One region of the Microbulbifer pacificus genome, then DNA from elsewhere that is predicted to be linked to it. Evidence: predicted binding sites of a transcription regulator. Region 1 holds the regulator's gene; each other region holds the start of a gene.
What was found. The regulator PhoB, encoded in region 1, activates phosphate uptake and scavenging genes when phosphate is short. The targets are predictions, from matches to a motif close to TGTCATAAANNTGTAACA.
Positions count from the first base shown of each region.

Region 2: R5R33_RS06570 (PhoX family protein) is a predicted target of PhoB. The motif match lies at 1,575-1,592, and genes of this name have one in related genera.
Region 3: R5R33_RS17640 (porin) is a predicted target of PhoB. The motif match lies at 1,156-1,173, and genes of this name have one in related genera.
Region 4: ppk1 (polyphosphate kinase 1) is a predicted target of PhoB. The motif match lies at 1,798-1,815, and genes of this name have one in related genera.

Region 1 is NZ_CP137555.1:2,289,373-2,292,795, reverse strand. Features, by position in the region: gene ubiA (4-hydroxybenzoate octaprenyltransferase) at 1-801, shown strand, start outside; gene phoB (phosphate regulon transcriptional regulator PhoB) at 931-1,635, shown strand; gene phoR (phosphate regulon sensor histidine kinase PhoR) at 1,863-3,176, shown strand; gene R5R33_RS09865 (hypothetical protein) at 3,258-3,423, opposite strand, start outside.
Region 2 is NZ_CP137555.1:1,455,705-1,459,127, forward strand. Features, by position in the region: gene R5R33_RS06565 (TonB-dependent receptor) at 1-1,496, opposite strand, end outside; gene R5R33_RS06570 (PhoX family protein) at 1,701-3,423, shown strand, end outside.
Region 3 is NZ_CP137555.1:4,166,563-4,169,985, reverse strand. Features, by position in the region: gene R5R33_RS17645 (DNA internalization-related competence protein ComEC/Rec2) at 1-942, opposite strand, end outside; gene R5R33_RS17640 (porin) at 1,240-2,181, shown strand; gene R5R33_RS17635 (M16 family metallopeptidase) at 2,314-3,423, shown strand, end outside.
Region 4 is NZ_CP137555.1:1,467,431-1,470,853, forward strand. Features, by position in the region: gene ppk1 (polyphosphate kinase 1) at 1-1,650, opposite strand, end outside; gene R5R33_RS06620 (Ppx/GppA phosphatase family protein) at 1,825-3,315, shown strand; gene R5R33_RS06625 (protein adenylyltransferase SelO) at 3,312-3,423, shown strand, end outside.

The DNA.
Region 1 (3,423 bases):
TCACTACTGCTACTGTGGCCCACCTGGTCGGCACTGTGGATCGCCGCGAAAGGCTGGCCCGGTCTGCATCTGTTCGCAGTATTCACCCTCGGTGTGATCCTCACGCGCGCCGCCGGCTGCGCCATCAACGACTTTGCCGATCGCAATATTGACGGCCATGTGAAGCGCACCAACCAGCGCCCGCTGGCCACCGGTGCAGCCACCGCCAGAGGCGCTCTGCTGCTGTTTGCCGGGCTGATGCTGCTGGCGTTCCTGCTGGTGCTCACCACCAATCAGCTTACCGTGCTGTTGTCGCTGCCGGCGCTGGTATTGGCCTTCTGCTACCCCTTCGCCAAGCGCTACACCCACCTGCCGCAGGTGGTGCTCGGTGCCGCCTTCAGTATGGGTATCCCCATGGCATTCGCGGCGGTGCAAGGGGAAGTGCCGGCGGTGGCCTGGCTGATCTTTACCGCCAACCTGCTGTGGACCGTGGCTTACGACACCTTTTACGCCATGGTGGACCGGGATGACGACCTAAAAATTGGCGTCAAATCCACCGCCATCCTGTTCGGCGACATGGACCGGGTGATGACCGGCAGCCTGCAGGTTATGGTGGTTTTTGCGCTGCTGATGCTGGGCAGCCGCGAGGCGCTGGGCGCGCTGTATTACTGTGGGGTGGCGATTGCCGCGGCGCTGTTCAGCTACCAGCAGTGGCTGGTACGGGATCGACAACGAGACCCCTGCTTCAAGGCATTTTTAAACAACAATTTGGTCGGCGCGGCGATTTTTTTGGGTATTTTTTTCCACTTCCTCGCCAGTTGAAGTTGGCTTTACCCGGCAAAGTCGTGATTGCCAAACACCTGTCATATATTTGTCATTAAAGTGACGTTAAATGGCCACTCTGAGAAAAGTCAGTTAAGTGACACCAACCAGTTAGGGTATGGCAGGCAGATGCACAGCAAAACGATCCTTATAGTCGACGACGAAGCCCCGGTACGGGACATGCTGCGAATTGCGCTGGAGATGGCGGACTACCGCTGCCTCGAGGCGGAAAACGCACAGACGGCACACGCGCTGGTGATCGACGAGAAGCCGGATCTGGTGCTGCTGGACTGGATGCTGCCGGATGTATCCGGGGTTGAGCTGGCCCGCCGCCTGAAGCGGGATGAGCTGACATCCTCGCTGCCGATCATCATGCTGACAGCGAAGGGCGAGGAGGATCACAAGATCAAGGGCCTGGAAACCGGCGCTGACGATTACATCACCAAGCCGTTTTCTCCCCGCGAGTTGGTAGCGCGCCTCAAGGCGGTGCTGCGACGTACTGGCCCGAGTGCACCGGAGGAGCCGCTGACCGCGGGCGGCCTGGTGCTGGACCCGATCAGCCACCGGGTGACGATCAATGGCCAACCGGTGGATATGGGACCCACGGAGTTCCGTCTGCTGACGTTTTTCCTGTCGCATCAGGAGCGCGCCTATACCCGTACGCAGCTGTTGGACCATGTGTGGGGCGGCAATGTGTATGTGGAGGAGCGCACCGTAGACGTGCATATCCGCCGCCTGCGCAAGGCGCTGACCATCGACGGCCACGAGCGCTATATCCAGACCGTACGCGGCACCGGCTACCGCTTTTCTGTACAGACCGTGGAAAGGGTGTAAGCTCCTTCTCCAGATTTGTGTGACTCCGTGGAGAGTCCAGTGGCGGCCGGCCACCGGGTATGCGTTTTTGAAACCGCTGTAAATACATCCCTGTACGCTGCGTCGGCGACGTCCATGTCGCCGACGCTTTCAAAAACACATACCCGGCACCCGACCTTCGCTTAGAATTCTGCGGACTGCTTTTCAGTCTGCGGAATTCACCCACCTATTCAGATGGCCCAACCATCATGCTCGATCGAAGTATTGGCGAGTTCTCGCGCTTTATCGTTATCGCCCTAGGCACCACCATCCTCGGTTTCTCCAGTGGCCACTGGTGGATGTCGCTGTGTGCCGGCCTCGCCGTGTACCTGTTTTGGCTGCTGTGGCAACAGAACCAGTTCGATCACTGGCTGAGCAACGGCCGCCGCGGCCCGGCGCCGACAAGCTTCGGGGTGTGGGGGGATATTTCCGACGATTTCTATCGCATGCAACGCCGCCACCGCAAGGAAAAGCAGAAGCTGCACTCCATGCTGCGCCGGGTACAGGACAGTACCAGCGCGCTGCGCGAGGGCATTGTGGCGCTGGAGGACGAGGGGAATCTGGCTTGGTGGAACCCGGCAGCGGGGCAGATGTTGCGGCTGCAGGCGGATGACGCGGGCCAGCCGCTGGTCAATTTCGTGCGCGATCCACGATTTGTGGAGCATATGTACAACCGCATGTTCGGTCGCGGCCGGCCGTCGCTGGAGCCGATTACGCTGCCGGCGCCGGGGGATGACTCCCGCATCCTGACTATGGAGGTGACGCGCTTCGGTCACGATGAGGCGCTGGTGATCGTGCGCGACGTGACGCGACTGCACAATCTCGAGCAGATGCGGCGGGATTTTGTGGCGAACGTTTCCCACGAGCTGCGCACACCGCTGACGGTGATTGCGGGTTATCTGGAAACCCTGCAAATGAGCGGCCAGGCGCCGCGCAACTGGGAACGGCCACTGTCGCAGATGAGCGAGCAGACGGTGCGCATGACCGGGCTGGTAAATGATCTGCTGTTACTGGCGCGACTGGAGACGTCCGAGCGCGAGAGCGGCCGCGACAAGGTTTCGGTGCGGCAATTGATGGAGCAGGTAGCCGGTGAAGCCCGGTCATTGAGTGGCGGGCGTCACGAGATTTCGGTGGAGTGCATTGAAGACTGCACGATTACCGGCACATCCGGGGAGCTGCACAGCGCATTCGCAAATCTGGCGTTCAACGCGGTCAAATACAGCCCGGATGGCGGTCCCATTGAGCTGCGCTGGCGGCTGGATGCGGCCGGTGGACATTTTTCCGTGAAGGACTGCGGTATCGGCATAGATCCGGTACACATTCCGCGTCTCACCGAGCGGTTCTACCGCGTGGACGCAGGTCGCTCGCGGGAGAGCGGCGGCACCGGCCTCGGCCTTGCCATCGTCAAACACGTGCTGCTGCGCCACGGCGCCAACCTCTCGGTCACCAGTGTGCCCGGCCGCGGCAGTACGTTTACCCTCAATTTCCCCACACAGAAACTGACACTGACCAATTCGGCCTGAGTCTTCAGCCCTGTGGCAGCCAGGACAGTGAGAGCGCTGTGATTAAAAAAGGCCCGCGAGGGGCCTTTTCGGAAACCGGGGTCAGTTCAATTCCTCGAGCGTTCGCTCTTCACCACCGGTGCGATAGCGCACTTCACCATCGCTGACGGGAACCGCGGTTCTAGTAATGGTGATGTGCACCAGCTTGCGGGCACTGTCGCGGATCAGCAGATGTTCCCGCCCCTCGTCGTCTGCCGGCAGGCTGTGC
Region 2 (3,423 bases), 830 kb from region 1:
AGGTTCTCGTTGATGAACGCGTTCAGCTTCGCCTTGCTGATCCCCGGGCCGAACGCGGCCAGGCCGTAATCCACATCGTTCATGACAAAGTCGGCGAGGGTGTAGTCGCCGCCGAAGTCGCTGTACACAGTGGCATTCAGGTCGCCGGATTTTTCACGACGACGCTCCTGCAGACCGAACTTCAGCTCGGACGGGTTGCCGGCCATTTCGATATCGCGACGCACGTCGACGCGGAAGCTCACTTCTTCGTCTTCGGTGTAGTTGTCTTCGATGACAATTTCATCCAGATCAAACTGGGAAGCGTCCATGGCGGCGGCGTCGCTGGCAAACAGGGTGGGGATGTCGCCGGCGGAGCTGTAGCCGAGCTCCAGGTGCTTCTGCTCAAAACCGGTATCGCGGCGGTGCGGCTCGGCCTCTTCCGCGTGGGAGTAACCCAGTGCGTATTCGATCCCCCACTCGTTCAGGTTGTGCTCGCCACCGAACACCAGTGACAGAATTTCCTGCTCTTCCTTACGATCTTTCAGGGACTTGTCCAGGGTGGCATCGGACCAGGTGGCGGAGTTTGCGCTGATGGTCTGCAGATCGCCCTTGTCCAGTTTGAAGGAGTTGCGCTGACGCTCTTCGGCGTCGGAGAAATCGGAGTACAGGGTGTGCAGATACACCAGGCTGCTATCAGATACTTTCAGGTCGAAGTTGGCGGCAAGGCCGGTGCGCTCGCGGGTGATGGTGTAGTCGCGCTGCTCGATTTCCGGCGCGCCGATGGCTTCGGTGCCATCTTCCGCTTCCATCATTTCCCACACGCCGTCGGTTTCGATGTTCTCGGAACCGAACTTGCGCTCCTGATGACTGGCGGCCAGTGCCACACCCAGCTCGCTGCCGCCCAGGTCAAAGCGATTGGTGTATTTGCCGGAAATTTTCGGGCTGTTTTCATCCTGCAGATCGCTGTAGCCGTTTTCGATATTGACGCTGTAAGTCTGACCGGGCTTGTCCAGCGCGTTGATGCTTTTGATCTCAATCGCGCCACCGATGGAGTCGGCGCTCATATCCGGGGTCAAAGTCTTGAAGACTTCCAGGCTCGCCAGCAGGTCGGACGGGATTACGTCCAGCGCCACCGCGCGGCTGTCGGTTTCCGGCGCCGGCAGGCTCATGCCGTTGATGGTAGAAGCGTTCAGGTTCGGGTCGATACCGCGCACGCCCACAAAACGTCCTTCGCCCTGGTCGCGCGCAATAAACACGCCAGCCATACGCTGCAGCGCCTCGGTCACGTTGGCATCCGGCAGCTCACCGATGGCCTCGGAAGTCTGCACCGCGATCACCTTGTTGGAGTCGCGCTGGCGCTCGATATCGCTGCGGGCGTTGGCGGCCTGGCCGGTAACCACGATGGTTTCCATCGGTTCACCCTGCGCAGTCGGTGCTTCCTGTGCAGCAGCATTGATACTGATGATGGCGGCGGCAAGCGGCGCCACCAGTTTGAGGTTGAATACAGTTTTAGTCATGGCTGCCCGTCCCGTTTTCATGGCGGTTATTTTGATGGGGCGCAGGCTAGTCTCGGGATGTGAAGTTTGCGTTACGCTTTTTTTAAATTTGTCATATAGCGTCGCTACGCTGGGCGCAACATGAAAAGGGTCAGCGCGGAGATTGCCTAAAATTGAACTATCCGCAAACAGGCCAGGGAAATATTGCAGCCAGGTGAATAATTTATGACAGACAATAACCCGAAAGCTCCGGACACCGCGCCGTACGATCCCAGCCGGCGCACACTGCTCAAAACCCTCGGCACTGTTACCGCAGCCGCCGCTGCCAGTGGCGGTGCCAGCCTGCTGACCGGCTGCGGTGCAGATAAAACAAGCGCCACCGGACAAAACCTGGCATTTGCAGAAATTCCCCACCGGCTGGATCACCGCCACCATATTCCCGACGGCTACGCCACGGACCTGCTGTTGCGCTGGGGTGATCCACTGGACGCCTTTGCCGGCAGCTTCGCACCGGAAAAACTGGACGCCGGCGAACAATCGCGCCGCTTCGGCTACAACAACGACTTCATCGCCTTCCTGCCACTAGACCCCGAGGCCGGGCCCGGCGAGGGCGACAAGCACTGCCTCAGCAGGAACAGCGAGCGCGGTCTGCTGTGTGTCAATCACGAGTACACCCAGCCCCACCTGATGTTCGCGGGATACACCGAGGCGAGTTCCATCCGCGGCACCAGCGACCAGCATATCGCGGTGGAACAACAGGCCTGTGGCCACAGTGTGGTGGAAATCGAGAGGGCCGCAGACGGCTGGCAGCCAGTGGTGGGCAGCACCTACAACCGCCGGATCTCCCTGACCACCGCCATGGATATTGTGGGCGCTGCCGCCGGCGACTCCCGCCTGCAAACCAATGAGGACCCCAGCGGCACACGCGTGTTCGGCACTGTCGGCAACTGCGCCGGCGGTAAAACTCCCTGGGGCACAGTACTGATTGCCGAGGAGGGTTTTGGCGGCGCTTTTCAGGGCGACCCGGACAATGTCGCGGACGAGGTGGAAGCACGCAATCACCACGCCTTTGGCATTTCCCCGGACAATCGCAACTGGGGCGACTACGACCGCCGCTTCGATATCGCGGTGGAACCGAATGAGCCAAACCGCTTCGGCTGGATGGTGGAATACGACCCGTACGATCCCCAGTCAACGCCACGCAAGCTCACCGCGCTCGGTCGCTTCGAGCACGAGGGGTTTACCCTGGTGAGCAAACCGGGCCAGCCGATCGTGGCCTACGGCGGCGACGACGATGAACACCAATTTGTGTACCGCTTCGTCTCGTCAGGTATTTATCGCCCAGGGGAAAACCCGCACAACCGCAACCTCCTCAGCGAGGGCACGCTGTACGCCGGGCAATTCCGCGAGGGCGGCGCCGGTACATGGCTGCCTTTGTTATTCGGCCGGGGTCCGCTGACGCCGGAAAACGGATTCCGCAATCAGGCGGATGTGCTGATCGACTGCCGGCGCGCGGCCAAGCTGCTCGGGGCGACGCCGATGGATCGACCGGAAGATGTGGAGACGAATCCGGTAAACGATTGTACCTATGTGATGCTGACCAAAAATAAAAAGCGCGCACCGGGCGATGAAAATGCGGCGAATCCGCGCGCGCGCAACAGTACTGGTCACGTATTGGAAATTGTGCCGCCGGGGCGCAGTGGGGCTCGGGATCATGTGAGCGATACGTTTCACTGGAACACATTTCTCCTGGGTGGTAATCCCAATGCCGAGGAGCCGGAGGTGCGCGGCGCCTACGGCCAGCAAATCCCGGGCACGATCTCTGCCAACGGCTGGTTTGCGAATCCGGACAATGTGGCGTTTGATCCCAAAGGCAATATGTGGATTGCCACCGACGGCTGTGAGAGTTTCGGTTTCCACGATGGGCTCTGGGCGATGGCGACCGAGG
Region 3 (3,423 bases), 1.9 Mb from region 1:
CAACAACACCGGATTATGCGGACGGAATACACCAACCACCCGGCTCAGCAGCCCACCGATGAGCAGGCAGAAGCCGGCAACCATGCCTACATGCAGCCCGGAGATAGCCAACAGGTGGGCGGTACCCGTCCTGCGCAACAGATCCTGTGTGGCTGTATCGATGCCGCCTTTGTCCCCGAGCAAAAGCGCGCGGATCAGGGCTTCCTGGGCCATATCGCTGGCGTCGTTGGAGGCGCCCGTTATGCGCTGACGGAGGCGTTCGCGGATGCCGTTAACTACCGAGCTGATACCGTTTCCCGCCGCCAGATACTCGGGTGCGGTAACCCGGTCACGGACATAGCCGGTGGCGAAAATGCCCTGCTCCAGCAGCCAGGCTTCGTAGTCAAAGGTATGGGGATTGATGCTGCCGCGCGGGCGCTTCAGGCGGAGCGTCATACTCCAGCGGCTGCCCGGAGTCAGTGTCGCGGCAGAATCGGGCGGCAACCCGTACCAGCTGAGCAACAGGCGCTTGCCGATAAAGTCCGGTAGGTCTGATTCCAGTACCCGCGCGCGAAACCGGCTGTCGAAATAGCCGTGGACGGACCGGGGAGAACCAAAGCTGGCAACGGCGGCGGCGGTCTGCGGCAGATCGTCAATCTCGAGCGTAACCCGGTGATCAGTGCCATGCAGGGCCAGCGGTAGACGTGCAGCGAGCGAATGATGGTTTGCGCCGAGCGCCCAGCAGCTCCCCAGTGCAAATGGCAGCAGCAGATAGCAGACCACATATCGCGGCACTGCCGGGAGTCGGGAGAAGCTACCACCAATGGCGGCCACAAGCGCTAACAGCACAAGGCCGAGCAGCAGCGCCGCAGCGAAATCCGCATTCCACGGCAATACGGGCCAGAAGGCTACCTGGCCAATGCCAACCGCCAGTGACCACAAAGCGGCCACCAGCCTGCTCACTCCCTTCACCGAGCCCCCTGAATTCCCTTTCCCGCTTGCGCTGCACAAAGCGGCGATCGGCACACCTTCCTGGTGCATATGCCCCAAATGGCATTAAAACGAAGGCGTTAGCCCGGTTCAAGGGCCCGAATCGCGGCCACAGACACGCCTAACCTGTCATACCGCTATTTATTACACCCCCCACTGCAATAAAACTTACACCAACCTTTCATCTTTCACATATTTGTAACAAATCAGAAGCAAAATGCGCGGCATACGAGCTACGGCTCAAACCAATAGCCAAATACGAGACCGACCATGAATAAGACCGCGATCACCCTGGCACTGGCCGCCGTGCTTCCTGCCACCTCCTTTGCCCAAGAAGATGCGATCACCTTCTACGGCAAGGCCAATGCCTCCTTCCAGTCCAATGACGAGGGCGACGGCGCCGTTACCGACATCAAGAGCAACGCCTCACGCGTTGGTGTCAAAGGCGAGCTGCCGCTGGATAGCGGTATCAAAGGTATCTACAAGATGGAATTCGAAGTAGATATCGATGGCGAGGCAGAGGAAACCTTCAGCCAGCGCAACATCTACGCTGGCCTGGAAGGCGGCTTCGGTCAGATCATCGGCGGCAAATTCGACACCCCGCTGAAAGAGGCCCAGAACAAGGTCGACCTGTTCAACGACCTGGAAGGCGATATCAAGAGCCTGATCACCAAGAGTGACAACCGCGAATCCAACAACCTGCAGTACACCACCCCGTCGTTTGCAGGCTTCAAGGTCGCAACTGCCTACATCAGCCACAAGGACGCCGAAATTCTCGACGCCGAAGGCAACCTGATCGATACCCGCGACAACGGCACTTCCGTGTCTTTCGCCTACGACAACAACGGCATTTACCTCGCCTACGCCTTTGACCAGGACGTAGAAGCCAATGACTGGAATGTAAACCGCCTGGTTGCCCAGTACACCTTCGGCAACCTGCAAGTCGGCGGACTGTACGAAGAGCAGGAAAAAGCCGACAGCAGCACGCAGGACGGTTGGCTGACTTCCGTCGCCTACAAAATCAACAACTGGACCGCAAAAGCCCAGTACGGCCAGTCCGATATCGTAAAGACCGACGGCGAAACCTTCAGCCTGGGACTGGACTACAAGCTCTCTTCTGCGGCCAAGGTCTTCACCTTCTACACCGATGAAACCGCTGCAGACAATTACGAGCGCAGCTACTTCGGTGTCGGCACCGAGTTCAAGTTCTGATCTGAACTTAAGCACGCAAAGGGCGCAACATTCGTTGCGCCCTTTTTGTTTTGGGGCACGACCCGGCCTCATGTTGTCGTATGTGCTAGCATCGATGGCTCCGCATAAATAAAAAGTGAGCTATCGACCGACATGCACCGCACCAAAATCTCATTGATTTTCGCCGCTGCGCTGCTCGCAGCCTGCAGCAAGGGAACTGAGGATTCTGCCTCGCAAGCAACCCCGCAAGATGCAGCTTCCAACAGCCAGATCACGCTGCCCGCGGGCGTCACCCTGGTAGAAACGTTCAACGGGGACGGCGCGGAAATCGCAATCCCCTATCGCAAGTTTGTCCTCGACAACGGCCTGACGGTGGTTCTGCACGAAGATCACTCGGACCCGCTGGCGCATGTGGATGTCACTTACCATGTGGGCTCCAACCGCGAAGATGCCGGCCGCTCCGGCTTCGCCCACTTCTTCGAGCACATGATGTTCCAGGGTTCGAAGAACGTGGCGGATGAAGAGCATTTCCGCCTCGTTCAGGAGGCCGGCGGCACCCTGAACGGCACCACCAACACCGACCGTACCAACTATTACGAAACCGTACCGGCCAACCAGCTCGAAACTGTGCTGTGGCTGGAGTCGGACCGTATGGGCGCACTGCTGGAAGCCGTCACCGAAGAAAAGTTTGAAGTCCAGCGCGAGACCGTGAAAAACGAACGCGGGCAGCGGGTAGACAACCGCCCCTATGGCCGCGCCCTGGAAACCATGTTCGCCGCCACCTATGCGGACGGCCACCCCTACTCCTGGCCGGTCATCGGCTGGCTGGAAGACCTCGACCGCGCTGACGTGAACGATCTGAAACGTTTCTTCCTGCGCTGGTACGGCCCCAACAATGCGGTAGTGACCATCGGCGGTGACATCGACCAGGCAAAAACCCTGGAATGGGTCGCGAAATATTTCGGCTCCATTCCCGCAGGCCCGGAAGTCAAAAACCTGCCCAAGCAACCCGCAACCCTCACCGCCGACCGCTACCTCACCCTGGAAGACAACATCCACCTGCCCGCGCTGGCGGTCATGATCCCTACCGTTTATTCCGGTCACGTGGATGAACCCGCACTGGATGCGGCGGCGGAAATACTCGGCCAGGGTCAGGACTCCATGCTGTACAAGCGCCTGGTACAGACGGGTCGTGCGGTTTCCGCGAGCGTGTCCCACTCGTGTAAAGAGCTCGCCTGTGAGATGTGGTTTATCGTGATCCAG
Region 4 (3,423 bases), 820 kb from region 1:
GGCCTCCCCAGCGCGATACAGACGCTCGATCACTTCCGAATCCACCAGGTTGTTGCACTTGATAAAGATATCCGCAGGCTTGCCGGCGACCGCCGCTGAAATCTCGCGGTCGATCGCGGCCAACAGGTTGGGGCGGTTCGAGTGCGGGGAGACCCAGATGTGGCGGTAGTCCGGCAGCAGGTGGGCCTGCTTGATAAAATCGAATACCCGGTAGGCGTCTTCGCCCAATTTACTGTCGCCGGTAAGCAGGCTGAAATCGCAGTAAAAGCGCGCAGTGCTTTCGTTGAAATTGCCGGTACCAAAGTGGCTGTAATAGCGGTCGCGGCCGTCTTCTTCGCGCACAATGGACACGAGTTTGCAGTGCACCTTAAGGCCCGGCACACCGTAAATGACATCCACACCCGCATCACTCAGTTCACTGGACCAGTGCAGGTTGGCCTGTTCGTCGAAGCGCGCCTGCAGTTCCACCACCGCGGTCACCTGCTTCTGGTTGCGCACGGCGTTGACCAGTGATGCCACCACACGGGAGTTCTTCGCTACCCGGTACAGGTTGATGCGAATTTCCCGCACCTTGGGGTCGATGGCGGCGGAGGCGAGCAACTTGGTGATAACGCGGAAGTCGTGATACGGGTAGTAGCACAGGCGGTCGCGCTCGCGTAGCCAGGCAAAAATATTCGCGCTGTCGGGCAGCGTGGGAAGCGGTTTGATCCGGCGGTAGGTGTGCTGCCGGCTGTCCGCCGGAAAGCTCATGAAGTCTTTCGAATTGTGGTAACGGCCACCGGGCGTGAAGCTGTCGTAGCTGCCCATCTTGAGCTTTTTCTTGATCAGCTGCAGCAGTGCCTCCGGCATGCTGGAGTCGTACACCAGCCGCACCGGCTCCGCCTGCTTACGCTTTTTCAGCGACTTGGCCAGCCGATCGACGATATTCTGGGTGACGTGCTCACCGAGTTCCAGTTCCGCATCGCGGCTGATTTTGAAGGTATAGGCGGATGCCTTGTTGATGGGCATCACATAGCGGAATACATCCAGCAGACAGGCGCGGATTACATTGTCGAGCACGATGTAGACTTTTTCGCTTTTCTTCTCCCGGTGGGGGATGGCGATAAAGCGCGGCAGGATATCCGTGGGAATTTCCAGGGCCGCGAAGCGCAGGCTGCCGTCTTCAAGTTCGAGATAGATACCGAAGTAAATGCTCGCTTCGTTCAGCAGCGGCATCGTTTCGCGATCGTCGATAAAAAAGGGCTCGAGCTCCGGCAACACTTCGCGGTGAAAATATTCCTCCACGTAAGCGCGCTGGTTGTCGGTAAGCTGGCGCTCACTGATCAGGTGGATATTGTTGCGCCCAAGATCTTTCAGGACCTTGCCGTAGGCGTTGCCAAAGCGGGCCTGCAGGCGCAACACCTTTTCATTGATATTCCCCAGCAGTTCACCAAATTGGTCTTTCTGGGCACTGCCCTTGGCAAAGGTGGCCAGGCGCCGCACATCCGCCACACGCACGCGGTAGAATTCATCCAGATTGTTGGAAAAGATGCCAAGAAAACGCACGCGCTCGATAATCGGCACGCTCTCGTCTTCCACTTCCTGCAATACCCGGGCATTGAAGGAGAGCCAACTGAGCTCTTTGGGGTACAGGGGGATGTCGTTTGCCATACTCTCTGGTGCTTTCTCGTTGAGACTTTCGCTAGCCCCCGCGTCATCATTGGACATAAAGCCGAATGGCAATACAGTTTCTATGGTTTTCAAGATTATAGGAACACGCTATGGCCAGGTTGAAGGTCGCGCAGTTTGCTACATTTTTGTTTCAGATATTTGACAAGAAAAAACATGACAAATGACAACAACGCGGAACCCAACCACGAGCGCTATGCAGCGCTCGACCTGGGTTCCAACAGCTTCCACCTATTGTTAGCAGAATTCCGTGAACAACGCATGGTACGCCTGCACACCGACCGCGCCATGGTCCGCCTGGCGGATGGTCTGGACAGCGAGCGCAACCTGGCGCCGGAGGTGGTGGAGCGGGCGCTGGAAGCGCTGCGGCGTTTTGCCCCGGTGATCCAGGGGCTGCCGGCGGACAATGTGCGCGTGGTGGGTACCAATACCCTGCGCCTCGCCAGCACACAGGCGGATGGATTTCTGGAGGCGGCGGAAGCCATTCTCGGCGCACCCATCGAGATCATCTCCGGGGTGGAAGAGGCCCGACTCATTTTTTCCGGCGTGATGGCCGCCGCAGAGGGTCCGCCTCGCTTGCGCTGCGCGGTGGATATCGGCGGCGGCTCAACCGAACTGGTGCGCGGAGTGGAAGGCCCGCGCCAGTTGCAGAGCGTGAATATGGGTTGCGTGGCGTTCAATCGCCGTTTTTTTGACAGCGGCAAGATCGACGCCGGCAAACGCAACAACTTTGTGCGCGCCCGCCGCGCGGCCCAGGCCGAGCTGCAGGAGCTGCGGCATATTGCCGACGACTCGGTGGTCATCGGAGCCTCCGGCACCATCAAGTCGGTGGCGCGAATCCTGAATGATGGGGAACTTCTGCCGATTCATCGCAACGACCTGGACAAACTCGCGGACAAGGTGGCCGACTTCAAAACCGTGGACGCCATTGACCTGCCGTACCTGGATCCGCAACGCCGTCCGGTGTTCGCCTCCGGTCTCGCCATTCTGCATGGAATTTTTCGCGAGCTGAATATCGAGGTCATGCAGGTTTCTCCCTATGCGATCCGCGAGGGTATCGTCCACGACTTGGCCGGGCGTGCCCACGGTGGCGACCGCCGTGCGGATAGCATTGCCAACCTAATGGAGCGCGGAGAAATCGATCGTGAGCAGGCCGCGCGGGTCGCCAGTACAGCGCTGCAATTCTTCGCGCAGCTGAATCCACATTCACTGAAAAGCCAACGCCGCATGCTGAGCTGGGCCGCGGATCTGCATGAAATCGGTCTCGCCCTATCCCACAGCAGTTTCCGCAAGCTCGGCGCCTTCATGATCGAGCACGCGGATATGGCGGGCTTCAGCCGCAGCGAACAGGAAAACCTGGCCTACCTGGTGCGCAACCAGCGCGGCGATATCAAGGCGACCCAGGAACACTACGGCTTCCACCCCAACAATGACCTGCTTCTGTGCCTGCGTCTCGCCTGTATCGTGCACCGGGACCATATGGACCGCGACATCGCGGGCCTGGTCCTTGCCGCCGACGGCCCCGGTTATCAGCTGGAGATTCCAGCGCAGTGGCTGTACCACTACCCGGCCATCGAGGACCTGTTGGAGCTGGAAGTAGAATGCTGGGCCGACAAGAACATCAAACTGACCCTGAGCAGCTCGTGAATAATCCCGATTTCCAATCACTCGACCAGCTGAAACTGCAGCACCACTATGCCGATCTCGGCCCGGTTTTCGGCACCCCGCTGCCGCCTACCCCACTGCAGAACCCGC